One region of the Pectobacterium sp. A5351 genome, then DNA from elsewhere that is predicted to be linked to it. Evidence: predicted binding sites of a transcription regulator. Region 1 holds the regulator's gene; each other region holds the start of a gene.

Region 1 (7,665 bases):
GAACGTTATTGTAACGATTTAATAAAAGTAAACCAGCTCGAAAGAGAATATATTCTTTTTGTTACGCAGCGGTTTCGATAACGTCTGACGTACCGTATTCCGGTTTGGTTTTCCGTGGAATATCGGGCACACTGCACAAAGTCATTTCTTTGTTTTTAAGAGGCAAACCGCATGTTTACCGGTATTGTTCAGGGCACTGCGTCGGTGGTGTCGATTGAAGAAAAATCTAACTTTCGCATCCACGTTGTCCAACTCCCGCCCGACCTGTTGCCAGGGCTTGTGCCCGGTGCTTCGGTGGCGCACAACGGTTGCTGTCTGACGGTAACCGCTATTGACGGCGATCGTGTCAGTTTTGATCTCATGAAGGAAACGCTGCGATTAACGAATCTGGGCGATATTCATGAAGGCGATGTCGTGAATATTGAGCGTGCCGCAAAATTCGGTGACGAGATCGGTGGACACGTCATGTCGGGTCACATCATGTGTACGGCGGAAGTGGTGAAGATTCAGGTTTCAGAGAATAACCATCAGATTTGGTTCCGTCTGGCAGATGAAGCGCTGATGAAATATGTGCTGCATAAAGGTTTCGTCGGGATTGATGGTATCAGCCTGACGGTAGGGGAAGTGACTCGCGGGCGCTTCTGCGTGTATTTAATTCCCGAAACGTTGAACCGTACTACGCTGGGGCAGAAACGTCTGGGGCATCGCATCAATATTGAAATCGATCCGCAGACACAGGCCGTAGTGGATACGGTTGAGCGCGTGTTGGCCAGCAAGCAGGCAAGCGACCTAAGCAAAGAAGAGTAATTTCTGCGTTATCTGTTCTTGTAAACCGGACGAACAGCCTCGTCCGGTTTTTTCTTTTCTGTCAGCGTGGAACGCGTAATCCTCCGTCGACCCCATCCAGACTGAACACCACTTGCCAGAGCTGGAGGGTTCTTGATCGGAAGGCTCCGGCACAAAGGTTAAGGTAGTAGCTGAACATCCGGCGGGAACGGACAGGGAGCACGTCTACGGGATTGCGGATTCATGATACGGGAGAGGGCGACCCGTGTGAGATCGTGCAGACGGCGGGGCAGTTTCGCCTCCAACCTCGCGAGCAGGACACGATGGGAAAAGATATCCAGTCGTTCACATTCCCACCACCCGTCCATGTAGCTTTCTCCCAGTCCCAGCGATCCTTCACGCAGAACACGCTTAAAAAAGCCGGGATGGGTTACGCGGATGTCAAAAGAACGGGGCCGTTGATGGTGATATCTGCTACATCCAACATGTTCTGCACGATGTGGAACCAGGGCGCGCATTCTTCTGTATAAGGTAACCCCATCATGTCTCCTTAACTTTTTACGTGTAAAAGTATCGTAAAACATACCTGGGCAGCACTTATCGCAGCCGACGTATCGGCTGTCACCAGAGAAAATGAAACGCGGTATTAAATTTAGAACCACTTCAGCCAGCATACAAGAAAATTGGCTGAAGCAGAGAGGAGAACTGGCTGGAATAAAAAAGTTATCTGTATCGTGTCGCCGCGCTTAGCGGCGATAATCGAGGTAAGGGCCGTCTGCCACAGAGCGGCGTTCAATTAACGTCGGATGGACTTCAATGACGTGCGCATCTTCCCGCTTACTGGTAATGCGATCCAGCAACATCGCGAAGGCGGACTGCCCCAGACGCTCTTTCGGCTGATGAATGGTGGTCAGCGCCGGCGTAAAGAAACGCGCGTGGCGCACGTTGTCATAACCGATCACCGAAATATCCTGCGGCACGCGCAGACCCAGTTCGTCTGCCGCGCAGATGGCACCCATCGCCATGATATCGCCACCACAGAATACGGCCGTTGGTCGCTGTTTCTGCGCGAGAATCTGATGCATGGCTTTATAACCGGATTCCGGCTCGAAATCGCCCTGAACTACCCACTCTTCGCGTACGGTGATATCTGCTTCCTTCAACGCTTTTAAAAAGCCGAGGTAGCGCCCGCTGCCGGTGTTGCGTTCCTGAATACCGGGGATGGCACCGATATCCCGATGACCGCGTTCGATCAGGTAGCGGCCTGCCATATAGCCGCCTTCAAAGGCGTTATCGATAATCGTATCGGTAAAATCGCTGTGCATCTGTCCCCAGTCCATCACGACCATCGGGATGCTGCGATAATCTTCCAGCATCGCCAACAACTCAGGTGGATATTCGGCACACATCACCAGGAGACCGTCGACGCGTTTTTGCGCCAGCATGGAGAGATAAGCGCGCTGTTTACCGATGTCGTTATGCGAATTACACAGTACCAGCGTGTAGCCTTTGGCATAGCAGCTATTTTCGACGGCTTCGATGATCTCGGCGAAATAGGGAGCCTCGCTGGATGTGGCCAGCAAACCGATTGATTTAGTGTGATTAACTTTGAGGCTGCGGGCGACGGCGCTGGGCGAATAGTGCAATTCTTTGATTGCCGCCCTGACGGCTGCCTTAGTCTCTTCGGCGACGAAACGTGTTTTATTGATCACGTGCGATACGGTTGTGGTGGAAACACCAGCACGTTTTGCCACATCTTTAATCGTTGCCATCTAAAAATGACTCCTGAACTTACCTGTTACAGACGTAAGTATATTGTTAATCGTTTGCCTACGTTTAAAGTTCTTCTTCTAAGCTAAAAAACAGGATTTCAGAAGGAGAATGCCGAATGTTATACCGAAGGGATCTGGGTTGACGTTTTTCGACCGATACGCAGCGCTTTCATAAACAGCGGATTGTGTCCGATTTATCATGAAAGGGAAAGGGCTAATTTATACTATTAGTGATGCATTGGTCCGAGATTTTTCACTAAAATTATGAAAGAATCGTAATAACCCTATTGTTTGTGGTTTTAACCGCCTGAATGGGTTCGCTGTAAAGGGCAGTTTCCTCTTTCAGATAAAATTTGTTCGTTAATAAGGAGTGATTTATGGATACCGATCTGAAGATGTCTTTGCTGACAACGCTTGGCGCATTGGCGATGATCATTGTGTTCAGTTTTGTTGCGGTGCTGAACTAACCGAACGATGTCTCTGTGTGGTTTTCGGTATTCAGACACGTTTATATTGCATAAAACGTGTCTGAATCTGTTTCTCAACGAATGGTCTGCGGTGTTACCACGCGACGCGCGCCAACGTAGTGCTCCTGCCAATAATCTTCATTCAGCTTGCTGATACGAATATCTGAACCGGTACGAGGCGACTGGATAAATTTTCCTTCTCCCAGATAAACCCCGACGTGATCGGCTGCGCCGCGATTATTGATGCGGAAGAAGACCAGATCGCCACTTTCTAGTTCGCTCTTTTTAATCGGAGCGGCATCACGCAGGTGATACATTTCGTTAGCCGTGCGTGGAATCTGGATCTTAACGACATCTTTGTACGCGTAATAGACCAGTCCGCTACAGTCGAATCCGGTAAAGGGGGATGAGCCGCCCCAGTGGTAAGGCTTGCCTATCTGGCTCATCAACTTATTCATTGCTGTCGTTTTGGCATGCTGATAACGCTTTTTATGCGCCGCGCTCAGCGCCATGCCTTTTTCAGTAGGGGCCGGATTTTTCTCCGTTTTTCCCTTGATCGCCGTTTTCTTCAGCCCGCTTTTGACTCTGGCCTGTGCGGTTGTCTGTTTCTCTTCTTCAGGCTTTAGCTTTTTGAGATTTTTTTTCACTAGCGCGGGTGTGCTGCTTTGCGTCCGTGACGGCTTTTTTTCTGTCGGTTTGTTCGCGCTGCGGGGTTTGGTTTTCGTGTTAGCTACGCTGGGTTCTGGTTTTTTGCTTTTGATCGGTGTCGGTGATTTCGCATTACCTTTTGTTTGACGGCTTTTCTTATTGGTTTCTTCAACAGTGTTTTTCTTTGGCGCAGAATGCGGAGTATGCGGCGCAGCCTGAACGACGTTCAGGGACAGATTGCTGAAAAATAATATAAAAAGAGTAATAAATAAGCGCATAATAAAAGTGACCGAACATAATCCTTAACTCGCTCAATCCGCACAGTATTCCTGAAAACGGCGTCATAAAAAAGTGGGCATGACCGCTTTATTCATACAGAATAGTGAAAAAACGTTAATAGTTGTTTTTTCGATTGATTTATCAACGCTTTCTGGCGTCGATTTCATCAATGGCGAATAACTTGCCGGGAAAATACCCCTACAAAAAATGGCGTTTTTTTGTGGCTGGTGGCATCGGTACAATATCACTGAGTCAATGTCGCTGTCGTAGTATCTCTGACGGCGGCTCATGGCTAGCGTTTTGGACGTTAGCCATCCTATAGGTTTAAGGAAGCAAGAAGATGACGACACCGACAATTGAAAAAATTCAGCGCCAAATTGCTGAAAACCCGATTCTGCTGTACATGAAAGGCTCCCCGAAATTGCCAAGTTGCGGTTTTTCCGCACAAACGGTTCAGGCGTTGTCTGCATGTGGCGAGCGTTTTGCGTATGTTGATATTTTACAGAACCCGGATATCCGCGCTGAGCTGCCGAAATACGCGAACTGGCCGACGTTCCCACAACTGTGGGTTGATGGCGAGCTGATTGGTGGTTGTGATATCGTGGTTGAAATGTTCCAGCGTGGTGAATTGCAACCGCTGATCAAAGAAACGGCCGACAAATACAACGCGCAGCAGGCCGATCAAGAGTAATGCGTTCTTTTGACGTAATGACGATGTCACCTGTTGTTACGATGCGAGCGTAAATTCTTCCAGCGGGTGCCTTATGGCACCCGTTTCTTGTCTCAATTTTTCCGTTCTTCTTAATGTTCGGCTGACACGTCTTCCTGCGAATTTTCTTCCAGCGCAATCGGCCATCCGCCCAAACGCTTCCAGCGGTTAACCAGCTCACAGAATAGAAGTGCCGTTTGGTTGGTGTCATACAGTGCGGAGTGTGCCTGGCTGGAGTCAAATGCAATACCCGCAGTAATACAGGCTTTAGCAAGGACGGTTTGGCCTAACACCAGTCCGCTGAGTGCCGCAGTATCGAAGGTAGCGAAAGGGTGGAATGGGTTGCGTTTCAGGCTACAGCGTTCCGCTGCTGCCATCATGAAACTGTGATCGAATGTGGCATTATGCGCAACGATAATGGCACGGTTGCAGTTTTGCTCCTTGATCCCTTTGCGCACGACTTTGAAAATTTCATGCAACGCATCATATTCACTCACGGCACCGCGTAGCGGATTGGTGGGGTCAATGCCGTTAAACGCCAGCGCGGCGGGTTCCAGGATCGCACCTTCGAATGGTTCAATATGAAAATGTAGTGTTTCATCTGGCTGCAACCAACCGTCTTGATCCATTTTTAATGTTACCGCCGCAACTTCCAGCAAGGCATCAGTTTTCGCATTAAATCCGGCGGTTTCGACGTCAATCACAACCGGGTAAAACCCACGAAAACGACCGCTCAGGGCGTTCAGATCACTTTTATCAGCCATTTGTCTCTTAATTGTTAGCAAAACGCAGCGCGTATTATGGCAAATTTTGGCTGGGGATGCAGCATGTCCGTTGTCTTACAAAGGCGGAGGTAGTAGAAGAGGAGAGAACAGGTGCTGATACAGCACCTGTAGAATGTAGGATATTAGTGGCCAATGCCGTTACCCGCGTGGGCGTTTTCGATCAATTCGATTTTATAGCCGTCAGGATCGTCAATGAACGCGATGACGGTTGTGCCGCCTTTGACCGGGCCAGCTTCACGCGTGACATTGCCACCTGCTTTGCGGATACGTTCACAAGTTGCGGCAACATCGTTAACGCCCAACGCGATATGACCATAGGCATTGCCCAGATCATAGCTGTCGACGCCCCAGTTGTAGGTCAGTTCGATAACCGCACCTTCGCTCTCTTCGGTATAACCAACGAAAGCCAGCGTGTATTTGTATTCGGTATTCTCACTGGTACGCAGTACGCGCATGCCCAGAACCTGAGTATAAAAATCGATAGAACGTTGTAAATCGCCAACACGCAGCATGGTGTGAAGTAAACGCATAGTGTCCTCATTAAAAGTACAACAAAAGGGAAGTATAGCGCCGTGACGCTGTCGAGTCCAAACTGTTAGGATTATGCTAAAAATGCGGCACGATGGTGGGGTTTGTGTTAAAACGTACTGTAAATAGCGCGTTGGGTCACTTTGAGACATGCCTGATGTTTAAAAAAAATCGTCAGTTATTACAACGGTTATCTAATTATTTTCATTGTGGCTGTCCGTTTGGGCTTGCCAGCGGTAAAGAACAGGGCTTCAATAAATAGAGTTGTAGCAGGAGGTGTTGTGCCAGAGCAACTTGAACTCTTTGTTGTCCCTAATCCATGCCGTGGTATTTGTCAGGCGGATGACTGCGGGTATTGTCACGGTTGCTTTCGCAGCCGTAATGAGCGCTTTAATTGGGGCCAAATGAGTGATGCGCAGAAACAGGATGTGCTGCGTTTGTGTCGACAGAGAATGAAACGCTCACAGCGTTCAGAGAAAACCGATACGCCAGCAGAGTCTCGTCAGCCATCGTTGTTTTAAGGCAGCTTGCCTTAGATGATCTATTTACGTGCAATTTTTTTAAGCAACGCAGGAGCGTTTGATTGAATAAAATAAGCCTGAGATCATTTTTAAAAGATTTTTATTTGATAGAATCCATTTCACGATGGTTCTATTTTTACAACAATAAAGACGTTTCTTATTTTATAAATCAGAGTTGATTGCAATCCAGGGATATAACTTAGCGTGATAACAATAAGGAGAGGTGATGGAATTGCCATTAGGATCTGATTTAGCCCGTCTGGTGCGCGTATGGCGTGCGCTAGTTGATCATCGGTTAAAACCACTTGAACTGACCCAGACGCACTGGGTTACGCTGCATAACATATACCATTTACCCCCTGGCCAATCGCAGATTCAACTGGCCAAAGCGATAGGCATTGAGCAACCCTCATTAGTCAGAACACTGGATCAGCTTGAGGAGAAAGGATTAATCACTCGCCACGTTTGTGCGCACGATCGTCGGGCAAAGCGTATTATGCTGACCGAATCAGCAGAGCCGATCATACAGGCAGTCAATGGCGTAATTAGCCATACACGTAATGAAGTATTATTTGGAATTACGCCGGAGCAGGTCGATGAATTAGCGCTGTTGGTTGCGCGCCTTGAGAAAAATATATTGGCATTACATGAAAATCAAGCGTAGCTAAATTTGGGTTACGCAGAGGGAGAATTAAATCCCGGTAATATTGCCGATATCTGTTATTGGTCATTCATTCTGGGAGTTGATTATTCGTTGTGACGATCGCCGCAGTTGGCGGCGATCGTCACACAGCATTATCGTGGAGAAACGGTGATACTGCGGCCATTGCTGGCCATAGCAACACGTTGACCCGCGCTGAATTTCGTATCGCCTTGTTTCTGTACCACCATAATGGTACTGCCGTCATCACGGCGAATTTCCAGTTCTACGCCCTGTGTACGGTTCAGTGCACTTGTTGCGCTTTGACCCGCTACTCCGCCTGCTACTGCACCGGCTGCTGTCGCCAGACTACGACCAGTACCGCCGCCGACCGTGTTGCCCAGGAAACCACCCAGTACGGCACCGCCCAGCGCACCGATCACGTTAGAATCTTCCCCCGCCTGAATCTGAACCGGGCGCGTAGAAACAATCGTACCGTAGGTCACGGTCTGCACCTGTTTAGCTTCGGA
Region 2 (7,665 bases), 500 kb from region 1:
AGCATCGCCCTAAAGGGCTAACGCTTCGCGTTATTCAAAACGAACTCGTTTTGTCCTGAAACTCGAATTATTTAGGGTATACGGGAAACCTCAACTGGCCTTTTTCACACGGGGCAGGTCAAACGCTTTGCGTAACTCACACACGAAGTTCTGATCCTGACAGATGGTTTTACCCGGACTATCGGAGAGCTTTGCCACCGGTTTGCCGTTGCATTCCACCAGTTTGATGACGATATTCAGTGGTTTCACGCTGGGGATATCGCATGTCAGGCGCGTGCCGATACCAAACACCAGATTCACGCGTTGCCCGAAATGACGGTACAGCGTCAGCGCTTTATCCAGATTCAGATTATCGGAGAAGACCAGCGTTTTGCTCATTGGGTCGATATTCAGGCGCTGATAATGTGCAATGGCTTTCTCTCCCCAATCGACCGGATCGCCGGAATCGTGACGCAGCCCTTGGTAGGCTTCGGCGAACGACAAATCGAAATCACGCAGGAAGGCGTCCATAGTGATGCAATCGGTCAACGCAATCCCCAAATGTGTGGGATATTCACGTAGCCACATTTGTAGTGCGGCACGCTGGCTGTTGGCCAGTGTTGGGCTGATTTGCTGATGAGCCTGAAACCACTCGTGCGCCTGTGTGCCGACCGGTGTGATACCCAAACGGCGTGCCAGATCGTAATTACTGGTGCCGATGAGGTAAGGGAAATCAGCTTGCAGTGCCGTCACAATCGTCTGCTGGACATCACGAGAGAAACGCCGACGCGTGCCGAAATCCATCAGCTTGAAGCGGCTGAGATCCACATCCGCGCTGTTTTGGCGGAAGCTCTCCAGCGAGACGGAGAGTCGGGCGAGAGCCTGCTCGGTTGTGACGTCGGGCGAGCGATGCCGATGCACGACTTCACTGATGACCGCCAACAGGGGAACTTCCCACAAAATCACTTCACGCCACGGTCCGGTGATGCGGATATCCAGCTTGCCAGCGTTATTCTTGATAGAAACCTGCTGGGGATTGAAACGAAAGCCTCGCAGCCAGTGCAGGTAATCCGGCTTAAAGAACGGCAGAGAAGAAAGATAGGCAAACTCGTCATCACTTAATGACAAGAAGCGCATCAGATCGACCTGATGGGCTATTTCGTCGGCGTAAACGCCTAATAACTCATCACCGCGGCAGCGAAATTCAGCTGCAACGTCAACATCATAATAGTGATGATACACCGCCTGTTGCATGTGCAGCTTGTAGGCGTCGGTATCCAGCAATGCGTGTAGAATCGGGGAAGTGTGCAAAGTCATAATGCGTTACAGCATCCTCGTAAGATGCCTATCCACCATCGGGACAATCAGCAATGTCCGGCCAGTATACCTTGATTATCCGTTTATTACATTACGACAACATAGCGAGACGTGCGGGCACGAACCACGGTACGATGATTATCCTCATTATTTTGTCGTGGTAACATTAAGATAACAGGCTTAGACTTGATCTTTGATGCTTATGACGAGGTGGAAACTTTATATGAATCAACAGCCGCAAATAAAATATCGCCATGACTACCGTACGCCGGATTATACCATTACCGACATTGCACTGGATTTCGATCTCCATGCCGAGAAAACGCGCGTAAAAGCCGTGAGTCAGGTGGTGTTGCAGGGGGACGCTGGCGCGCCGTTGAAGCTGGATGGCGAAGGGCTGGTTCTGATCGGGCTGAGCGTTGATGGGCAGCCGTGGACGCATTATCAGCAGCAGGACGATGGCCTGATTCTGGCGCAATTACCTGCGCGTTTTACGCTCAGCATCGAAACGGAAATCAATCCCGCCGCTAACAGCGCGCTGGAAGGGCTATATCAATCCGGTGAAGCCCTGTGTACGCAGTGCGAGGCCGAAGGTTTCCGTCATATTACCTACTATCTCGACCGGCCGGATGTGCTGGCAAAATTCACTACGCGCATTACGGCGGATAAAGCACGCTATCCTTATTTACTCTCTAACGGCAACCGCATGGCGCAAGGGGAGCTGGAAGGCGGCCGCCACTGGATTGAGTGGCAGGATCCGTTCCCGAAACCAGCTTACCTGTTCGCACTGGTTGCTGGCGATTTTGATGTCCTTCAGGATCGTTTCACGACACGTTCTGGCCGTGATGTTGCGCTGGAGTTGTATGTTGACCGTGGCAACCTCGATCGCGCTGGCTGGGCGATGACCTCGTTACAAAATGCGATGAAGTGGGACGAAGAGCGTTTCGGTCTGGAATACGATCTCGACATTTATATGATCGTCGCCGTTGATTTCTTCAACATGGGGGCGATGGAGAATAAAGGGCTGAACGTATTCAACTCTAAATACGTGCTGGCCAAGGCAGAAACCGCGACGGATAAAGATTATCTGAACATTGAAGCGGTGATCGGCCATGAATATTTCCATAACTGGACGGGTAACCGCGTGACTTGCCGCGACTGGTTCCAGCTTAGCCTGAAAGAAGGGTTGACGGTGTTCCGCGATCAGGAATTCAGCTCTGACCTGGGGTCGCGCCCGGTGAACCGTATCGATAACGTACGTGTGATGCGCGGTGCGCAGTTCGCCGAAGATGCCAGCCCGATGTCCCATCCGATTCGTCCCGATCAGGTGATCGAGATGAATAACTTCTATACGCTGACGGTCTATGAAAAGGGATCGGAAGTGATCCGCATGATGCACACCTTATTAGGTGAAGAAGGCTTCCAGGCCGGCATTCGTCTGTATTTTGAACGTCACGATGGCAGCGCGGCGACCTGTGATGATTTCGTGCAGGCGATGGAAGACGCCTCCGGTGTCGATCTTACCCAGTTCCGTCGTTGGTATAGCCAGTCTGGCACGCCGGTGCTGACCGTGCGTGATGATTACGATCCGCAGACACAACAATATCTGCTGAGCGTGAGCCAGACGACGCCAGTCGGTGCCGACAAACAACCCAAACTGCCACTGCACATTCCGCTGGATATCGAACTGTACGATCCGCAAGGGCAGGTGATTCCGTTACAGAAAGACGGCCAACTGCTGGCGTCGGTACTCAATGTGACCGAATCCGAACAGACGTTCATTTTCGATCAGGTACCTTGCCGCCCAATTCCTTCTTTATTACGTGAATTTTCTGCGCCAGTAAAACTGAACTATGCCTGGAGCGATGAACAACTGACGTTCCTGATGCGTCATGCGAGCAATGCGTTCTCTCGTTGGGATGCGGCACAGAGCTTGTTGGCCAACTATATCCGCCTGAACGTTTCACGCTTTCAGCAGAAACAGCCGCTTTCCGTGCCGATGCATTTTGTCGATGCTTTCCGTGGCGTGTTGCTGGACGACAAACTGGATCCGATGCTGGCTTCTCAGATTCTGACATTGCCGAGCGAAAACGAGATTGCTGAGCTGTTTGATATCATCGATCCGACGGCGATCGCTGCCGTACGCGACAGCATGACGCATACGATGGCGAAAGAGATGGCGGATGAGTGGCTGGCGGTATACCACGCGAATCAGGCGCCACAGTATCGCATCGAACATGCGGATATGGGTAAACGCGCGCTGCGCAACGTCTGCCTGCATTATCTGGCATTCAGCGATGACGCGCTGGCAGATAAACTGGTACAGGCGCAGTTTCGTCAGGCGGATAACATGACCGATTCGCTGGCGGCGCTGTCGGCGGCGGTTGAGGCACAGTTGCCGGTGCGTGATGAATTGCTGACGCAGTTTGATAACCGCTGGCATCAGGATGGTTTGGTCATGGATAAATGGTTTGTGCTGCAAGCCACCAGCCCGGCAGCCGATGTGCTGACCCGCGTGCGTGAACTGTTGCAACACCGTTCATTCAGCCTGAATAACCCTAACCGCCTGCGTTCGTTGGTGGGGGCGTTTGCGGCCGCTAATCCGTCGGCTTTCCATGCCGAAGACGGTAGCGGCTATCGCTTCCTGACGGAGATTCTGAGCGATCTGAACACCCGCAATCCGCAGGTCGCGGCTCGCGTGATCGAACCGTTGATCCGCCTGAAACGTTATGATGCCAAACGTCAGGCGCAAATGCGTCAGGCGCTGGAGCAACTGAAGACGCTGGAAAACCTGTCTGGCGATCTGTTCGAGAAGATCAGCAAGGCACTGCAAGACTAATCCTGCCACGCGATTAGCCCAGCCACACGCGGTATCCTGCCGCGTGTGGCATTCTCTCTTATGCCATTTCTCACTTCCGCAAACGTTTTACTTTCCGCAAAGATGGAATTACCATCACCGCCCGTGAATTCATAATCTTAGATTGTGACGATTATTTTCTGCGGAATGATAACGGTGGTTGGGGATAGAAGAGTAAAGCGTCCGCGCCAGGGATGGCGCGGCTCGAGCTTACAGGGATGTACTTGCAGCGTCTTTACGATCTATCCCTTACCACAGCGTGACGTAACGTTATTATCAAGCGCTAATCCACGATTGCTTACTTTCAGCGTAGGCAAGATACCTTTGCGATAGGGATCTCAGGAGACAATATGTTCTATCCCGTTATCAAAAAAGCCCTGTTTCAGCTCGATCCAGAGCGTGCGCATGAGCTGACCTTCCAACAATTACGTCGTATTACCAACACGCCTTTTGAATTTCTCGTCCGTCAATCTGTTCCAACTAAACCAGTTACCTGCATGGGGTTATCTTTTAAAAACCCACTCGGTCTGGCGGCGGGATTAGATAAAGACGGCGAATGTATTGATGCATTAGGCGCAATGGGGTTTGGTTTTATTGAAGTGGGGACGGTCACGCCGCGTCCACAATCCGGTAATGATAAACCGAGATTATTCCGCGTAGTAGAAGCGGAAGGGTTGATCAACCGGATGGGTTTCAATAATAAAGGCGTAGATTATCTGGTTGAGAATGTAAAGCAAACACGCTTTGGCGGTGTATTAGGGATCAACATTGGCAAGAATAAAGATACGCCGGTTGAGCAAGGTAAAGACGATTATTTGATCTGCATGGATAAGGTTTATGCCCACGCTGGCTATATCGCGATCAATATTTCGTCACCCAATACGCCGGGGTTACGCAGCCTGCAATATGGTGAAGCACTGGACGATCTTTTGCTGGCAATAAAGAACAAGCAGGCAGAATTAAAAGAGAAACATCAGAAGTATGTCCCTGTAGCGGTAAAGATCGCGCCGGATCTTTCTGAGGAAGAATTGATCCAAATTGCCGATAGTCTGGTTCGTCATAACATCGATGGTGTGATTGCCACGAATACCACGCTCGATAGAAAACTGATTCAGGGATTAAACCACTGCGGGCAGACAGGCGGATTAAGTGGACGTCCATTGCAGACCAGCAGCACGGAAATTATCCGTCGTTTGTCACAGGAATTAGCGGGACGTCTACCGATTATTGGCGTTGGCGGAATTGATTCTTTGGTCGCCGCACGTGAAAAAATGGCGGCTGGCGCATCGCTGGTGCAGATATATTCGGGCTTTATTTTCCACGGCCCTCGTCTGATTAAAGATATCGTTACACATATTTAATCTGAAATTCCTTTCATTTTTAGCTGGGGGTTTATTTATCCCCCCAGCTAGTCTATATTTTATCCGTTTGCGTAAATAATCTATCAACCGATGTCTGATTTTCTTACCGCGACGTTTATGTCGATGAACACTTAATGAAGTGTAAGAAAACACAATCAGCCATTTCTGATATTTCTACTGTAAAGACGAAGGGTAAATAATATGAAGTTAAAACCTGACGATAACTGGCGCTGGTATTTTGATACCGAACACGATCGCCTGATGTTGGATCTGGCTAACGGCATGTTATTCCGTTCTCGTTTTCCCTCTAAAATGTTAACGCCGGATGCTTTCAATGAATGTGCCTTCTGCGTTGACGACGCCGCGTTATTTTTTACCTATAACGACAAATGTCAGAAAGCGGCGCTGCACCGCGACCTTCAAGGCGAATTAGTTTTGAACGCGCTGGTGGCGACCCGATTCCTCAAGCCGTTAATGCCGAAAAGCTGGCATTTCATCCAACAGCCGGCTGCTGTGCCCCATTCGCCGCAGGCGGGGGATATTGTGCAGGTACAGCTCACTGAGACCCATGAAACGGCCTGTTTCCTGGTGGCGGAAGCAGGAGATAAAGCCTGTCTCTGTTTGCTGGCGCAAGAGCAGTTGTCATTAAATGGGAAGACGATGGGGTTGGGTGATGCCATAAAAATCATGCACGACAGATTAATGCCTGCCGCTGTGCAGAATAGCGCTGAGTGGGAAACCACATTGGGTGAAGGCACGTCGGCATTTGAGTATGCCAAGGTCGTCTAAACCCCGTCATATCCCCGTCATACTTCAAGCTGCATGTGCGTTGGCTGCGCTCACTCACCCGAATCACTTACCTGAGTAAGCTCATCGGGATTCCTTCCCTTGCCGCCTTCCTGCAACTCGAATTATTTAGGGTATAGGTTTGTCATACTTCAAGCTGCATGTACGCTATTTTTTCTTTGGCTATTGCAAATGAACGTCACTCTGAGGAATACAGCTACAGCTAAGAATCTCGCCGTTTTCCCTGATGGCACTTTGCTTCAGTGCGGAAACTTCTCCGCTGACCAGCGTCAATTTACAGCAACCGCATAGTCCTGCCCGACAAGAATAGGGGATTCGAATACCCTGTTGTTCCAACTGTTCCAGTAAAATCTGCTGATTGTTCCCTTGTAACGATTTTCCCTGATAGTGGATGGTGACGGCCTGTTCGCTTTTTTCGGGAACGACAAGGCTTTCGACTACCTGGCCGGAGCCATAAGGACGCGGGGGTTTGGTCGCTAAGACTTCCAATGTGTCGCCCACACGAATGATGCCCGTATTTCTGGCGACCAGATTTTGCCCAAAATCAACGTCGCCGTTCTCGGCAGTACGAAACGATTGCAGTGTTGCCAGCGGTTCTCCTGAAGGGTGCTTACGGCCACGTTCGATGCTGACGGTGGTGAAAATACAGCGGCTACAGGGTTTGACGACGTCAAAAATAACCTCGCCAATACGAATGGTCTTCCAGCTATCTTCGGCAAAGACGTCTGCGCCTGTCACCACCAGATTGGGGCGAAATTGCTCGATTTTAATGCCGGCGGGGCAACGCTGGCGTAACGCCTGAAATGAGGCGTCATTGATTAACAGAAACGGATAGCCGTCAGCAAATGCCAAAGGCACTTCTGGATAATGCTTAACCCGTCGCGACGGTTCATTGCCCACCCAGCGCAGCTGGACGGCGCGCTGAAAATAGTGGCTTAACCAGACATTGATGGAATCAGGAGCGACGAGTGCCGTAAAGTGCGTTCCCCACACCTCTGTCGGCTGCGGTGCTGCGGTGAAGTCGGCAAAACGTATGGTGGCGGTTTGGCCATCCGGCGCGGCAATAAACAGCCCGTCCGGCAGCAGCGCCGGTGTAAACAACACCATTTGTGGATACTGGCGAGCGGTAATAAAGGTTCCATCAAGTTCGGTAATCATGAAGGCACGATCGTTCGCCAACCCGCTGACAGACGCCATCGCGTGGGACAGTTGTAGCCCTCGCATTGATTTTACCGGATGAATATAAAGCCGCGTTACGCCAATCACTGACCTGTTCCTCGCCAAAGTAAAACGGCAACTTTATGACAAGCGTCTCGGATTAGCTATAATGCGCCTCAATTTCTT
Region 3 (7,665 bases), 1.7 Mb from region 1:
CTCCCGTGATAACATTCTTCGGTATTCGTAGTTTGCATCGGGTTGGTAAGTCGGGATGACCCCCTAGCCGAAACAGTGCTCTACCCCCGAAGATGAATTCACGAGGCGCTACCTAAATAGCTTTCGGGGAGAACCAGCTATCTCCCGGTTTGATTGGCCTTTCACCCCCAGCCACAAGTCATCCGCTAATTTTTCAACATTAGTCGGTTCGGTCCTCCAGTTAGTGTTACCCAACCTTCAACCTGCCCATGGCTAGATCACCGGGTTTCGGGTCTATACCCTGCAACTTAACGCCCAGTTAAGACTCGGTTTCCCTGCGGCTCCCCTATTCGGTTAACCTTGCTACAGAATATAAGTCGCTGACCCATTATACAAAAGGTACGCAGTCACCTAACAAGTAGGCTCCCACTGCTTGTACGTACACGGTTTCAGGTTCTATTTCACTCCCCTCGCCGGGGTTCTTTTCGCCTTTCCCTCACGGTACTGGTTCACTATCGGTCAGTCAGGAGTATTTAGCCTTGGAGGATGGTCCCCCCATATTCAGACAGGATGTCACGTGTCCCGCCCTACTCATCGAACTCACAACTTGTGCATTTTTGTGTACGGGACTATCACCCTTTACTGTGCGACTTTCCAGACGCTTCCACTCACACACAAACTGATTCAGGTTCTGGGCTCCTCCCCGTTCGCTCGCCGCTACTGGGGGAATCTCGGTTGATTTCTTTTCCTCGGGGTACTGAGATGTTTCAGTTCCCCCGGTTCGCCTCATGACACTATGGATTCATGTCATGATAGTGTGTCGAAACACACTGGGTTTCCCCATTCGGGTATCGTCGGGTATAACGCTTCATATCAGCTTACCGACGCTTATCGCAGATTAGCACGCCCTTCATCGCCTCTGACTGCCTAGGCATCCACCGTGTACGCTTAGTCGCTTAACCTCACAACCCGAAGGTGTCTTGAAGACACATTCGCGCTGCGATTATTTGAGAGACTCATTGACAGACTGATTCATCACAACTCACCCGAAGGCAGTCATGCATGTTCAGCTGTCATGTTTCAATTTTCAGCTTGTTCCAGATTGTTAAAGAGCAAAATACTTCGCAGCATACTGTTTCCAATACGCTCTGAAGTCTTTTTAATGGTGGAGCTATGCGGGATCGAACCGCAGACCTCCTGCGTGCAAAGCAGGCGCTCTCCCAGCTGAGCTATAGCCCCATCGTTGCTTACAGATACCTTATATACCACTCACGGAAGAGTTGGTAGGCCTGAGTGGACTTGAACCACCGACCTCACCCTTATCAGGGGTGCGCTCTAACCACCTGAGCTACAAGCCTATTAAGGTATTTCTGCTCGTTATTTTCATCAGACAATCTGTGTGAGCACTTCACTCAACGCACATCTTCTTGGTAAGGAGGTGATCCAACCGCAGGTTCCCCTACGGTTACCTTGTTACGACTTCACCCCAGTCATGAATCACAAAGTGGTAAGCGCCCTCCCGAAGGTTAAGCTACCTACTTCTTTTGCAACCCACTCCCATGGTGTGACGGGCGGTGTGTACAAGGCCCGGGAACGTATTCACCGTAGCATTCTGATCTACGATTACTAGCGATTCCGACTTCATGGAGTCGAGTTGCAGACTCCAATCCGGACTACGACGTACTTTATGAGGTCCGCTTGCTCTCGCGAGGTCGCTTCTCTTTGTATACGCCATTGTAGCACGTGTGTAGCCCTACTCGTAAGGGCCATGATGACTTGACGTCATCCCCACCTTCCTCCAGTTTATCACTGGCAGTCTCCTTTGAGTTCCCGGCCTAACCGCTGGCAACAAAGGATAAGGGTTGCGCTCGTTGCGGGACTTAACCCAACATTTCACAACACGAGCTGACGACAGCCATGCAGCACCTGTCTCACAGTTCCCGAAGGCACTAAGGTATCTCTACCGAATTCTGTGGATGTCAAGAGTAGGTAAGGTTCTTCGCGTTGCATCGAATTAAACCACATGCTCCACCGCTTGTGCGGGCCCCCGTCAATTCATTTGAGTTTTAACCTTGCGGCCGTACTCCCCAGGCGGTCGATTTAACGCGTTAGCTCCGGAAGCCACGCCTCAAGGGCACAACCTCCAAATCGACATCGTTTACAGCGTGGACTACCAGGGTATCTAATCCTGTTTGCTCCCCACGCTTTCGCACCTGAGCGTCAGTCTTTGTCCAGGGGGCCGCCTTCGCCACCGGTATTCCTCCAGATCTCTACGCATTTCACCGCTACACCTGGAATTCTACCCCCCTCTACAAGACTCTAGCTTGCCAGTTTCAAATGCAGTTCCCAAGTTAAGCTCGGGGATTTCACATCTGACTTAACAAACCGCCTGCGTGCGCTTTACGCCCAGTCATTCCGATTAACGCTTGCACCCTCCGTATTACCGCGGCTGCTGGCACGGAGTTAGCCGGTGCTTCTTCTGCGGGTAACGTCAATCGATGAGGTTATTAACCTCACCGCCTTCCTCCCCGCTGAAAGTGCTTTACAACCCGAAGGCCTTCTTCACACACGCGGCATGGCTGCATCAGGCTTGCGCCCATTGTGCAATATTCCCCACTGCTGCCTCCCGTAGGAGTCTGGACCGTGTCTCAGTTCCAGTGTGGCTGGTCATCCTCTCAGACCAGCTAGGGATCGTCGCCTAGGTGAGCCATTACCTCACCTACCAGCTAATCCCATCTGGGCACATCTGATGGCGCGAGGCCCGAAGGTCCCCCGCTTTGGTCCGAAGACGTTATGCGGTATTAGCTACCGTTTCCAGTAGTTATCCCCCTCCATCAGGCAGTTTCCCAGACATTACTCACCCGTCCGCCGCTCGTCACCCAAGGAGCAAGCTCCTCTGTGCTACCGCCCGACTTGCATGTGTTAGGCCTGCCGCCAGCGTTCAATCTGAGCCATGATCAAACTCTTCAATTTAAGATTTGTTTGATTTGCTGAACTCGTCAGCGATGCTCAAAGAATTAAAACTGTTTATTCGTAATGAATTTACTGTTGTTCACTCTTCAAGACTTTTTATATCGTTAAGATACGGTCTTGTGAGTGCCCACACAGATTGTCTGATTAAATTGTTAAAGAGCAGTGCCACAATCTCTCGTGGCGCGGGTCGCATATACTATGCTAATCCGCTTTAAAGTCAAGTCATTGCTGACTGCTTTATGAAATCTTTTTCCTGTCATCACAACTGCGTTTGCGCTGTTGCCGTGTCAGTGGAGGCGCATTATAGGGACTTCTCGGCAGGCCGCAATAGGTATTTTAAAGAAAAATGTTTGTTTGCTGCATTCCACAGCAAAACCCCGCTTTATACCTATTTTTGCACAAACTTATCCACAGAAAGCATTCTACTCAAAAATTGACGAGCATCACGCAAACGTTTTCGCTACAATTCACCCCATTCAAGATCGTCGTATTTTTGCGAACGCTAACTGAATATTTCTCTTTATTCCGCAACTATTGCTCTGACAAAGACGATATTCACATACCGTTCTTTACTGACTACCCAAATCCAGGGGATAACATCATCATGCAACAACGCCGTCCAATTCGCCGCGCTCTGCTCAGCGTTTCTGACAAAGCAGGTATTGTCGAATTTGCTCAAGCTCTGTCCCACCGTGGTGTCGAGCTCCTTTCAACCGGAGGAACCGCACGTTTGCTGGCTGATGCTGGCTTGCCGGTGACTGAAGTCTCTGACTACACTGGCTTCCCGGAAATGATGGATGGGCGTGTAAAGACTCTGCACCCGAAAGTACACGGCGGTATTTTGGGACGTCGCGGTCAAGATGATGCGATCATGACGCAGCACGACATCAAGCCGATCGATATCGTTGTTGTGAATCTGTATCCGTTTGCCCAGACCGTGGCTCGTGAGAACTGCACATTAGAAGACGCCGTCGAGAATATCGATATCGGTGGCCCTACGATGGTTCGCTCCGCAGCAAAAAACCATAAGGATGTGGCTATCGTAGTCAAGAGCAGCGACTACAGCGCCATCATTAATGAAATCGACGCCAACGACGGTTCGCTGACCTACGAAACCCGTTTCGATTTAGCGATCAAAGCCTTCGAACACACTGCCGCGTACGACAGCATGATTGCCAACTACTTTGGCGCACTGGTTCCGCCTTACCACGGTGAAACCGATAAACCATCAGGTAGCTTCCCACGCACGTTGAACCTGAACTACATCAAAAAGCAGGACATGCGCTACGGCGAGAACAGCCATCAGCAAGCCGCCTTCTATATAGAAGAGAATATTAGCGAGGCTTCTGTCGCGACCTCTACGCAGTTACAAGGAAAGGCGCTGTCTTATAACAACATCGCCGATACCGATGCGGCGCTGGAGTGCGTGAAAGAATTTGCCGAACCGGCCTGCGTTATCGTTAAACATGCGAATCCGTGTGGCGTAGCAATCGGCGGTTCAATCCTTGATGCCTACGAACGCGCCTATAAAACCGACCCAACATCGGCATTCGGCGGCATTATCGCTTTCAACCGTGAACTGGATGAAGAAACGGCGCAGGCCATTATCAGCCGTCAGTTTGTCGAAGTGATTATTGCGCCATCCGCCAGCGAGGCCGCATTGAAGGTGACCGCTGCCAAACAAAACGTACGCGTCCTGACCTGTGGCAGTTGGCAGCAACGTGTTGCTGGTCTGGATTTCAAACGCGTCAACGGCGGTTTGCTGGTACAGGATCGCGATCTGGGCATGGTCGATGCGTCTCAGCTGCGTGTCGTGACCGAACGTCAGCCAAGCGAACAGGAATTACGCGACGCCCTCTTCTGCTGGAAAGTGGCTAAATTCGTCAAATCCAATGCGATTGTGTACGCACGCGACAATATAACCATCGGAATAGGTGCCGGTCAGATGAGCCGTGTTTATTCAGCAAAAATCGCCGGAATCAAAGCGGGTGATGAAGGGCTGGAGGTAAAAGGCTCCGCGATGGCATCTGATGCGTTCTTCCCATTCCGTGATGGTATTGATGCTGCCGCTGCCGTTGGTATTACCTGTGTGATCCAACCAGGCGGATCCATTCGCGATGATGAAGTCATTGCCGCCGCCAACGAACACGGCATTGCGATGATTTTTACCGACATGCGCCATTTCCGCCATTAATTCTGGAGCTTGACCGAAATGAACATTTTAATCATTGGTAATGGCGGACGCGAGCACGCGCTGGCCTGGAAAGCCGCACAGTCACCGCTGGCAAAACACGTTTATGTCGCTCCGGGAAATGCCGGCACCGCGCTTGAGCCAGCGCTGACCAATGTCGATATCGCCGCAACCGACATTCCAGCGTTAGTCACTTTTGCGCAGGAAAACCACATCGATTTAACCATCGTTGGCCCAGAAACACCGTTAGTTCTCGGTGTTGTCGATGCATTTCAGCACGCGGGTCTAAAAATCTTTGGCCCAAAACAGGGCGCAGCACAGTTAGAAGGTTCTAAAGCCTTCACTAAAGATTTTCTGGCACGCCACCGCATCCCGACAGCGGAATACCAGAACTTCACCGAAGTTGAACCTGCACTGGCCTACGTACGCAGCAAAGGTGCGCCTATCGTCATCAAGGCAGATGGATTAGCCGCTGGCAAGGGTGTGATTGTCGCCATGACGTTGCAGGAAGCGGAAAACGCCATTCAGGATATGCTGGCGGGGAATGCATTCGGCGATGCCGGACACCGTATCGTGGTGGAAGAATTCCTTGATGGCGAAGAAGCCAGCTTTATCGTGATGGTGGATGGCAAGAATGTGCTACCGATGGCAACCAGTCAGGATCATAAACGCGTTGGAGATAAAGATACGGGCCCAAATACTGGCGGTATGGGTGCTTATTCTCCAGCCCCGGTCGTGACTGATGAAATCCACCAGCGCGTGATGGATCAGGTAATTTGGCCAACCGTAAACGGCATGGCCGCAGAGGGAAATACCTACGTCGGTTTCCTGTATGCAGGACTGATGATTTCTGCCGATGGTCAGCCAAAAGTGATCGAGTTCAACTGCCGCTTCGGCGATCCAGAAACACAGCCCATTATGTTGCGCCTACGCTCCGATCTGGTGGAACTGTGTCTGGCAGCCTGTGATGGCACGCTGGACCAGAAAGATTCCGTCTGGGATGAACGTCCGTCTCTGGGCGTGGTATTGGCCGCAGGCGGCTACCCGGCTGACTACAACACGGGCGATGTGATTTCCGGCTTACCGCAGCAGGATGCTGAAGATGGCAAGGTCTTCCATGCTGGTACCAAGCTAAATGGTATTAATGTCGTGACCAACGGCGGCCGTGTACTGTGCGTCACCGCACTGGGCAATACCGTCGCTGAAGCGCAGCAGCGCGCTTACGAAATCGCAGCGGGTATTCAATGGCAGGGAGTATTCTGTCGAAAAGACATCGGCTACCGCGCCATTGAGCGCGAGCAAGCCTGATAGGCGATCCGATAACGATTGTCTGATAAATACTGAAGCCCGGAGAAATCCGGGTTTTTTATCGCCAGATTTTTAGATTAACGTTATTTAGGCTGCCACTGGCAAACATCATCTTCCACCACCAGCAATAGCTGCGTCCCTTCCGGCGCTTCCAGCCACGCGACATTTAGCGGGCGCGTTGCCTGCACTTTTTGCTCTGCAATCCATTCACGCGAATCATTGTCAAAATCAGGGCGAACCACCGTACCGTCACAAGACTGTACTTGCCCTTCCTGCCATTTCCCTTGCTTTAGCGTCACCTTTCCTGCTCGCAGTACATCGCTCAACTCCAGCATACGCTTAGCATCAAACTGGTAGAGCGCGATATCATCATCAGAAACCGATTCTCGTCTTTCGGCAAGTTGCCGCTGCATAAAGCTGACGGTTCCATCTTCTGCAAAGCGCAAACGCATATCTTCTTGTTGCGCCCCGAGCTGATTACGCTGTATCTCGCGTAGCTTATCCTGTTGGAACGTATAGCGCGTCACCACCAGAGCATTGCCCTGAAGCGGGTTGAACACGGTGGTCAGCGCCGTCGTATTCTGCGCATCGTCTTTACGCCACAAACGCACAATACCGCGATCGGCAACGTAACCGCTGGCGAAAAACTCCGGCGGTGCGGTGCGGCTACTACAGGCCACCACAGCAGTCAGCACGAGGCCTGCGCCACACAAACGTCGTAAAAGCAAAAGGGGCGAAAACGCCCCTCTGCTTAAACTTTTAACCGACATGGGCTTATTTAACAGCGTCTTTCAGAGCCTTGCCAGAAACAAACGCTGGCACGTTGGCAGCAGCAATTTTGATTTCTTTACCGGTTTGTGGGTTGCGGCCAGTGCGCTCATTACGATGGTTGACTTTAAACGTACCAAAACCAACTAATTGTACTGCATCACCTTCTTTCAGAGACTCGGTAATTGCCGCCAGAGTTGATTCCAAAGCTGCTTTAGCCTGTACTTTTGACAGATCAGCTTTATCCGCAATTACATCAATCAGTTGAGTCTTATTCATAAGTTATCCTTACAGTGTGTTTATCGCTTGCTAAGCATCGAGTGCGACGGATATGCCATCTCCCCTTTCAGGGTGTGGTAGCACTCTCCTGCATACACGCACCGACAGCCACTTTTTTTACGCCCCCCAAATGTAGACCAGACAGGGTGCGAATGTGAAGCCTTAAG
Region 4 (7,665 bases), 690 kb from region 1:
CTGGCGTACCGTTGTCGACCATAAATCGCTACAATATTTCTTTGAATCTGCCGTCTCCCCCAATATCTTTTGGGTTGATTTGAAAAAAATTGACTTTGCGCCGCGTGGAAACAACGCTAGCAAGTTAGAGTTAGGGCCAAACCAAAGCACCATCTATTCTGGTCAAGCTTCAGAGCACTTTAAGCCCGCTACACCGTTTAAATTCGCCGGACTGTAAATCGGGAAATTATTTTCCCGACATTCTGTTTATTTCACGATAATGTTAAAGCATGAATCTAGCCCATACGGTGGAAATAATAATCCCTATAAATGCGAGCTGAATTTCTCTATCAATACGAATAAATTAGGCGAAGTCGCCAATTTTCGCGCCACGCTGCGACTCAAAAATAGTGAAGGCGCTTCGGCCGAACAAACACTCGCCTTCCCGCCTTTTGGATCGAGTAGCCTTGATGTTGGAATGATGGGAGAAAAATTCATTTTTTCCCAGGAATCAGCCCTGCTCCCGCAGTACCAATCCGATTTTTGCCAGTTCCACGATTTGGAATATCAGGTCACCGCCGCTACCGCTACGATCAACGGCAAGGAGGTAGATGTGCTTAAGACGGAGATTTTGAAGCAACAGGAAAAGCGTTAGCACTCAAGATTAATAGCGTTAAAGTCGTGTTTGCGTGATTTCATTGCACGATAGGGCTTACGACTGACATGAAAAAGCGCCATCGATGAATGTAATGCCGATCGTTTAAAGATCGAGATACCGGGGGCTACCACGGTGCGAGGTATCCCTGCGGAAACCTCATCACCGCGTTTCCCCCTAAATCCATGTTTAAGTGAACAACATTACATCGAGGAATAGCGCTTTCACCTTTTTCTACCCTACTCCCCGCCCTCACTTCACGCCTGAATAACGCGACGGCCAAATCTCTTCCGGCCTTTTCCGCATCGCTTCGGCAATCAAGCGTTCTCCTTTCGGCCAATGTCTGGTGAGCGCATTCGCCAACGTAGATGACGCCAGCCCCGCCGCTCTGGAAACCGCCGCCAGCGTCGTCCCTTTCTTCCGTAATCCCGCGATGATATCCGCCGGGTGCCAATCAGTGTGATTCATTCCATTTCCCTCCACCTATCAAAAACCCTTTTTGATTTCCGTGTGGGCAGGATCGCGCTTTGTGATGAGTAAGACCACGGACGATGAGTCACATCTTTCAAGGCGTTAGACGAGCGTTATGACTCTGGCTATCTATTATGTGAATAGGTACAAAAGTTTCGTTCGTGATAACCGCCGTATTTCTCTGTCATTTCATCACACACCCGACAAGGCGTGCTTGTGCAACAGGGCATTCATTACCTATCACGCACGAAACCGCCCCCTATTCGTAAATAAAAAACTTAGTTCCAAAGCCTGATGTACCAATACGCTCGAAGGCATCCTTGCAGAACTGTCGTTTTTAAGTTACAAAAATTAAAGGACTAAGGACTTCGATAAGATGATTTTGCTCTTCACCGGTGGCGATAAATCAAGCCAAAGCAAAGATTTAGATAAAGCGGTGCGATACTGGCGGGATTATCAAAAGAGGTAACATTATGGCAATCATCACCCAATCCACTACATTCGAAAAAGCCATTAGCCACGATGATGCAATGGTTGCGGAACTACGAGAAAATCCTGAATACGCAGAAATATACCTCCAGACAGCACTAGAGGATATTTATGAGGAAGGTGGCATCGCGGCATTCCTGACAGCATTACGCCGTGTTGTTGAAGCGCGTGGCGGAGTGGGCGAAATAGCCAAAAAATCGGGACTGTCTCGCCAACAACTGTACAGAACATTGTCTGAAAATGGCAACCCGACGCTGACGACGCTCACCGAAATCACCAGAGCCGCAGGCGTTCGACTGATTCCCTATACTCACAATAACTAAAAATATCAGTCACTCAAGAGCGCAGAAAGACGTAAAAAAACCCGCAGTCACGCGGGTTTTTGCTGTTTAGCACAACACTATTTCAGCGCAGGATTATTCCCACTCAATCGTGGCCGGTGGCTTACCCGATACGTCGTAAACGACGCGGGAGATGCCGTCGACTTCGTTGATGATGCGGTTGGAGACGCGGCCTAAGAAATCGTATGGCAGGTGTGCCCAGTGCGCGGTCATAAAGTCGATGGTCTCTACCGCACGCAGCGAGACAACCCAATCGTATTTACGGCCATCGCCCATCACGCCCACGGAACGGACTGGCAGGAAGACGGTGAATGCCTGGCTAACCTTGTTGTATAGGTCAGCTTTGTGCAGTTCTTCGATGAAGATCGCATCCGCACGACGCAGCAGGTCGCAATATTCTTTCTTCACTTCACCCAGTACGCGCACGCCCAGACCAGGGCCCGGGAACGGATGGCGGTACAGCATGTTGTACGGCAGACCCAGTTCCAGACCGATCTTACGCACTTCGTCTTTGAACAGCTCTTTCAGCGGCTCAACCAGACCCAGCTTCATCTCTTTCGGCAAGCCACCTACGTTGTGGTGGGACTTGATCACGTGCGCTTTGCCCGTGGCAGATGCCGCGGATTCGATCACGTCTGGGTAGATGGTGCCTTGCGCCAGCCATTTCACTTCGGCTTGCTTGCTGGCTTCTTCATCGAACACTTCAACAAACACGCGACCGATGATCTTACGCTTGGCTTCTGGATCATTTTCGCCAGCCAGTTCGCTCAGGAAGCGATCTTCCGCTGCCACATGCACAATGTTCAGACCGAAATGATCGCCGAACATTTCCAGCACCTGATCGGCTTCATTCAGGCGCAGCAGGCCGTTATCGACAAACACGCAGGTCAGGCGGTCGCCAATCGCGCGGTGCAGCAGCATCGCGGTCACAGAAGAATCCACGCCGCCAGACAGACCCAGAATCACTTTGTCGTTGCCGACCTGCTCACGAATACGGGTCACCGCATCGTCGATAATCTTGGCGGGCGTCCATAGTGCTTCACACTGGCAGATGTCACGGACAAAACGCTCCAGCATGCGCTGGCCCTGGCGGGTGTGCGTCACTTCCGGGTGGAACTGCACGCCGTAAAAACGTTTTTCTTCGTTCGCCATGATGGCAAACGGACAGGTATCGGTACTCGCAACAGTCTCAAACCCTTCTGGGATTGCCGTCACTTTGTCGCCGTGGCTCATCCAGACATCCAGCAGCGGTGCACCTGCGGCGCTCAACGCATCCTGAATATCACGCACCAGCGCGCTCTCGGTCTTCACTTCTACCTGCGCATAACCAAACTCACGCTCGTTGGAACCTTCAACGTGGCCGCCCAGTTGCATCGCCATCGTCTGCATGCCGTAACACACGCCTAATACCGGTACGCCAGCGTTGAACACGTATTCTGGCGCACGTGGGCTGCCAAACTCGGTGGTGCTTTCCGGGCCGCCGGACAGGATGATCCCGTTCGGATTAAACCCGCGAATCTGCGCTTCCGTGACATCCCATGCCCACAGTTCACAGTAAACGCCCAGTTCACGCACGCGACGTGCCACCAGTTGCGTGTACTGCGAGCCGAAATCCAGAATAAGAATGCGGTGTTGATGAATGTTTTGAGTCATGAGGAGCATGTTCCAAAAAGCAAAAGACAAAAGCGAAAGAAAAAAGTAAACCCATCTGGCCGCTCGGCCTTACGCAAAGGCAGAGCGGCGCAAAATAGTACAGGGTTTATCGCGTTAAATCACCTTATGAACCCATACGGTAGTTCGGTGACTCTTTAGTAATGGTAACGTCGTGAACGTGGCTTTCCTGAATGCCCGCGCCGCTGATGCGTACAAACTCAGCCTGCGTGCGCAGCGCATCGATAGTCGCGCAGCCGGTCAGCCCCATACAGGAGCGCAAGCCGCCCATCTGCTGGTGAACGATCTCTTTCAGGCGACCTTTATAGGCTACGCGGCCTTCAATACCTTCCGGCACCAGTTTGTCGGCCGCGTTATCGGTCTGGAAGTAACGGTCTGATGAACCTTTGGACATCGCACCCAATGACCCCATACCGCGGTAAGATTTGAATGAACGCCCCTGATACAGTTCGATTTCGCCCGGGGATTCTTCCGTACCCGCCAGCATGGAACCGACCATGACACAGGCTGCGCCTGCGGCGATGGCTTTAGCGATGTCGCCAGAGAAACGGATACCACCGTCGGCGATGACCGGAATGCCCGTGCCTTCCAGCGCTTCAACCGCATCGGAGATCGCCGTAATCTGCGGTACACCTACGCCAGTCACGATACGCGTCGTACAGATAGAGCCCGGGCCGATACCCACTTTGACTGCACTAACGCCTGCTTCAACCAGCGCTTTCGCACCTGCGCCCGTCGCGACGTTACCGCCGATAATTTCGAGGTTCGGGTATTTCGCACGCGTTTCACGAATACGCTGCAATACGCCTTCGGAATGGCCGTGTGAGGAGTCGATCAGCAGAACGTCAACGCCTGCGGCAACCAACGCATCAACGCGCTCTTCGTTACCCGCACCTGCGCCAACCGCTGCGCCTACGCGCAGACGACCGTGTTCGTCTTTACAGGCGTTCGGTTTACGTTCTGCTTTCTGGAAATCTTTTACCGTGATCATGCCGATCAGGTGGAATTTGTCGTCAACGACCAAGGCTTTTTCGACACGTTTTTCGTGCATTTTTTGCAGCACGATATCGCGCGCTTCGCCTTCTTTGACAGTGACCAGACGCTCTTTCGGCGTCATGAACGCGCTAACCGGTTTTTCGAGATCGGTAACAAAACGCACGTCACGACCAGTGATGATACCGACCAGTTCGTTGTCTTTTGCCACGACAGGATAGCCAGCAAAGCCGTTACGCTCGGTCAGATCTTTCATTTCACGCAGCGTCGTTTCTGGAGTCACGGTCTGTGGATCAACCACAACGCCGCTTTCGTGTTTTTTCACGCGGCTCACTTCTTCAGCCTGGCGCTCAATCGACATATTTTTGTGAATAAAGCCCAGACCGCCTTCCTGCGCCAGCGCAATAGCCAGACCAGATTCGGTAACGGTATCCATCGCTGCGGACAGCATAGGAATGTTCAGGCGGATGTTTTTCGTCAACTGCGTGGACAGATCGGCAGTGTTAGGCAGAACAGTAGAATGAGCGGGAACCAGGAGGACGTCATCAAACGTCAGTGCTTCTTTAGCGATACGTAGCATGGGCAATATCTCACCAAGGTGGATGTAAGAATAGATAAAATATTGCCGTGGCATTATACAGAGCGTAATCGGTTGCCTCCAGCATTATTTTACTAAAATGCTTGATTACCTGTTTCAGGTAGGTAGTATCGATCAATTAAGTGACTGTTTTAAAATTTGATCTGGCTCACAATGTCTCAATTTCCCTCCTCTGCAATTTTTACCGTTAGCCGCCTGAATCAGACGGTTAGACAACTGTTGGAAATGGAAATGGGCCAGATTTGGCTCTCCGGCGAAATCTCCAACCTCTCTCAGCCCTCATCCGGCCACTGGTATTTCACGCTGAAAGACGAGCGTGCGCAGGTGCGCTGCGCGATGTTCCGCACCAGCAACCGCAGGGTGACGTTCCGTCCGCAAAACGGCCAACAGGTACTGATTCGCGCCACCATTACGCTGTATGAACCGCGTGGCGACTATCAGTTGCTGGCGGAAAGTATGCAGCCTGCCGGCGACGGTCTGTTGCAGCAGCAGTTTGAACAGCTCAAGCAGAAACTCACCGCAGAAGGGCTGTTCGACCAGCAGTTTAAGCAAGTGCTCCCCTCTCCCGCCAGACAGGTCGGCGTAATTACGTCAACCAGCGGTGCCGCCCTGCACGATATTTTACAGGTATTGCAGCGCCGCGATCCGTCGCTGCCGGTGATCGTGTATCCCACGTCAGTGCAAGGCGCGGACGCGCCGCTACAGATTGTTCGCGCCATCGAGCTGGCTAACCAGAGAGATGAGTGTGATGTGTTAATCGTCGGGCGCGGCGGCGGTTCGCTGGAAGATCTGTGGAGCTTTAATGATGAACGGGTGGCTCGTGCCATCTTCGCCAGCCACATTCCTATCGTCAGCGCCGTCGGCCATGAAACCGATGTCACCATCGCTGATTTCGTCGGCGACCTGCGCGCGCCCACGCCGTCCGCTGCTGCCGAGTTAGTGAGCCGTAACCAACTGGAGCTATTGCGCCAGATACAGTCCCAGCGTCAGCGTCTGGAAATGGCGATGGATTATTACCTTGCCCGGCGCAACCGAGACTTTACCCGTCTGCACCACCGTTTACAGCAGCAGCACCCGCAGTTGCGGCTGGCACGTCAGCAGGCACAGTTGGTCAAACTGCGTCAGCGGCTGGATGACGCCATGCAGCAGCAACTTCGACAGACCTCACGCCGAAGTGAACGCTTACAACAGCGTCTGATGCAACAACAACCGCAGGCCCGTATTCATCGGGCGCAGCAGCGTTTGCAGCAGTTGAGCTACCAAATGCAAAGCGCGGTGGAACGCCAGTTAAATCAAAACAAACAGAAGCTGGGTATCGCCAGTTCAAGGCTGGAGAGCGTAAGTCCGCTAGCAACGCTGGCACGCGGCTATAACGTCACCACCGCCTCAGACGGTAAGGTATTAAAAAACGTCACACAAATCACCCCCGGTGAAACGCTGAAAACCCGTTTGCAGGACGGCTGGGTAGAAAGTCAGGTCACGACGCTGGCACCGAATCCAGACTCCATGAAAAAGCAGAGAAAATCCTCATCCCGGACACCAAAATAGGGCGTTCGTCATCAAAAGCGTTGAATGGGGATTTATCCTAAAACGACGGTGCACCCCCATTCTTGCCCCCGGTATCTGAACTATACTCATTTCCAGTTCACTAATTTATATTAACCGTTTTCACCATACGGGTTCCGGCCTCTGCATGATGAAGCGGATTAGAGACAAGACAGTGAACTTTGTTGATCGTCTGTGTTACCCCTGATGAGCGTTTTCAAGGAGATGAGGTATGAAGTCCAGACCGATTTGTAGCGTAATTCCCCCTTATATTTTGCATCGCATTATTGCAAACGGCACAGACGAACAGCGCCACTGCGCGCAACAAACGCTGATGCACGTTCAGTCATTAATGGTCAGCCATAATCGTCGGCCAGAACCCCATGAGAAGTTACCCGCCGAACAGGCTAATCGCAGCATCCACGATGCCGAACAGCAGCAACAGTTGCCCGGCAAGCAGGTACGTGCGGAAGGCCAGCACAGCAACGGTGATATCGCCGTCGATGAAGCCTACAACTATCTGGGCATCACCTATGATTTTTTCTGGAAGATTTTCCAACGCAATTCGCTGGACGCTGAGGGGCTGTCTCTGACGGGCACGGTGCATTATGGTCAGGATTACCAGAACGCCTTCTGGAACGGGCAACAAATGGTATTCGGGGATGGTGACGGCAAAATATTTAATCGCTTCACGATTGCGCTTGATGTGATCGCACATGAACTCACTCACGGCATTACCGAAAACGAAGCCGGACTGATTTATTTCCGCCAGTCCGGTGCGTTAAATGAATCGCTGTCTGATGTCTTTGGTTCCATGGTCAAACAGTACCATTTAGGTCAAACCGCGGAGCAAGCCGATTGGCTCATCGGTGCCGAACTGCTGGCAGACGGCATTCGCGGCATGGCGCTACGCTCGATGTCTC

The links. The regulator PurR, encoded in region 1, represses purine synthesis genes. The targets are predictions, from matches to a motif close to CANGCAAACGTTTGCNTG.
Positions count from the first base shown of each region.
Region 2: a site for PurR is predicted at 4,211-4,228, ahead of pyrD (quinone-dependent dihydroorotate dehydrogenase). Genes of this name have one in related genera too.
Region 3: a site for PurR is predicted at 3,397-3,414, ahead of purH (bifunctional phosphoribosylaminoimidazolecarboxamide formyltransferase/IMP cyclohydrolase). Genes of this name have one in related genera too.
Region 4: a site for PurR is predicted at 5,241-5,258, ahead of guaB (IMP dehydrogenase). Genes of this name have one in related genera too.

Region 1 covers NZ_CP116477.1:1,909,979-1,917,643, forward strand. The annotation lists gene O1Q74_RS09095 (riboflavin synthase subunit alpha) at 172-807, shown strand; partial or broken gene O1Q74_RS09100 (cyclopropane-fatty-acyl-phospholipid synthase) at 1,005-1,327, opposite strand; gene purR (HTH-type transcriptional repressor PurR) at 1,533-2,558, opposite strand; gene cydH (cytochrome bd-I oxidase subunit CydH) at 2,936-3,025, shown strand; gene O1Q74_RS09115 (C40 family peptidase) at 3,100-3,951, opposite strand; gene O1Q74_RS09120 (Grx4 family monothiol glutaredoxin) at 4,293-4,643, shown strand; gene rnt (ribonuclease T) at 4,754-5,425, opposite strand; gene gloA (lactoylglutathione lyase) at 5,569-5,976, opposite strand; gene O1Q74_RS09135 (DUF1289 domain-containing protein) at 6,256-6,495, shown strand; gene slyA (transcriptional regulator SlyA) at 6,722-7,159, shown strand; gene O1Q74_RS09145 (glycine zipper 2TM domain-containing protein) at 7,291-7,665, opposite strand, start outside.
Region 2 covers NZ_CP116477.1:2,413,240-2,420,904, reverse strand. The annotation lists gene pncB (nicotinate phosphoribosyltransferase) at 91-1,296, opposite strand; gene pepN (aminopeptidase N) at 1,520-4,135, shown strand; gene pyrD (quinone-dependent dihydroorotate dehydrogenase) at 4,504-5,514, shown strand; gene O1Q74_RS11285 (cell division protein ZapC) at 5,716-6,303, shown strand; gene O1Q74_RS11280 (YcbX family protein) at 6,484-7,587, opposite strand.
Region 3 covers NZ_CP116477.1:239,340-247,004, reverse strand. The annotation lists rRNA gene O1Q74_RS01145 (23S ribosomal RNA) at 1-941, opposite strand, end outside; tRNA gene O1Q74_RS01140 (tRNA-Ala) at 1,143-1,218, opposite strand; tRNA gene O1Q74_RS01135 (tRNA-Ile) at 1,261-1,337, opposite strand; rRNA gene O1Q74_RS01130 (16S ribosomal RNA) at 1,411-2,952, opposite strand; gene purH (bifunctional phosphoribosylaminoimidazolecarboxamide formyltransferase/IMP cyclohydrolase) at 3,557-5,146, shown strand; gene purD (phosphoribosylamine--glycine ligase) at 5,165-6,451, shown strand; gene O1Q74_RS01115 (DUF1481 domain-containing protein) at 6,535-7,221, opposite strand; gene hupA (nucleoid-associated protein HU-alpha) at 7,226-7,498, opposite strand.
Region 4 covers NZ_CP116477.1:1,224,403-1,232,067, reverse strand. The annotation lists gene O1Q74_RS05835 (linear amide C-N hydrolase) at 1-217, shown strand, start outside; gene O1Q74_RS05830 (hypothetical protein) at 260-634, shown strand; gene O1Q74_RS05825 (helix-turn-helix domain-containing protein) at 887-1,102, opposite strand; gene O1Q74_RS05820 (addiction module antidote protein) at 1,579-1,917, shown strand; gene guaA (glutamine-hydrolyzing GMP synthase) at 2,011-3,588, opposite strand; gene guaB (IMP dehydrogenase) at 3,713-5,179, opposite strand; gene xseA (exodeoxyribonuclease VII large subunit) at 5,351-6,745, shown strand; gene O1Q74_RS05800 (M4 family metallopeptidase) at 6,975-7,665, shown strand, end outside.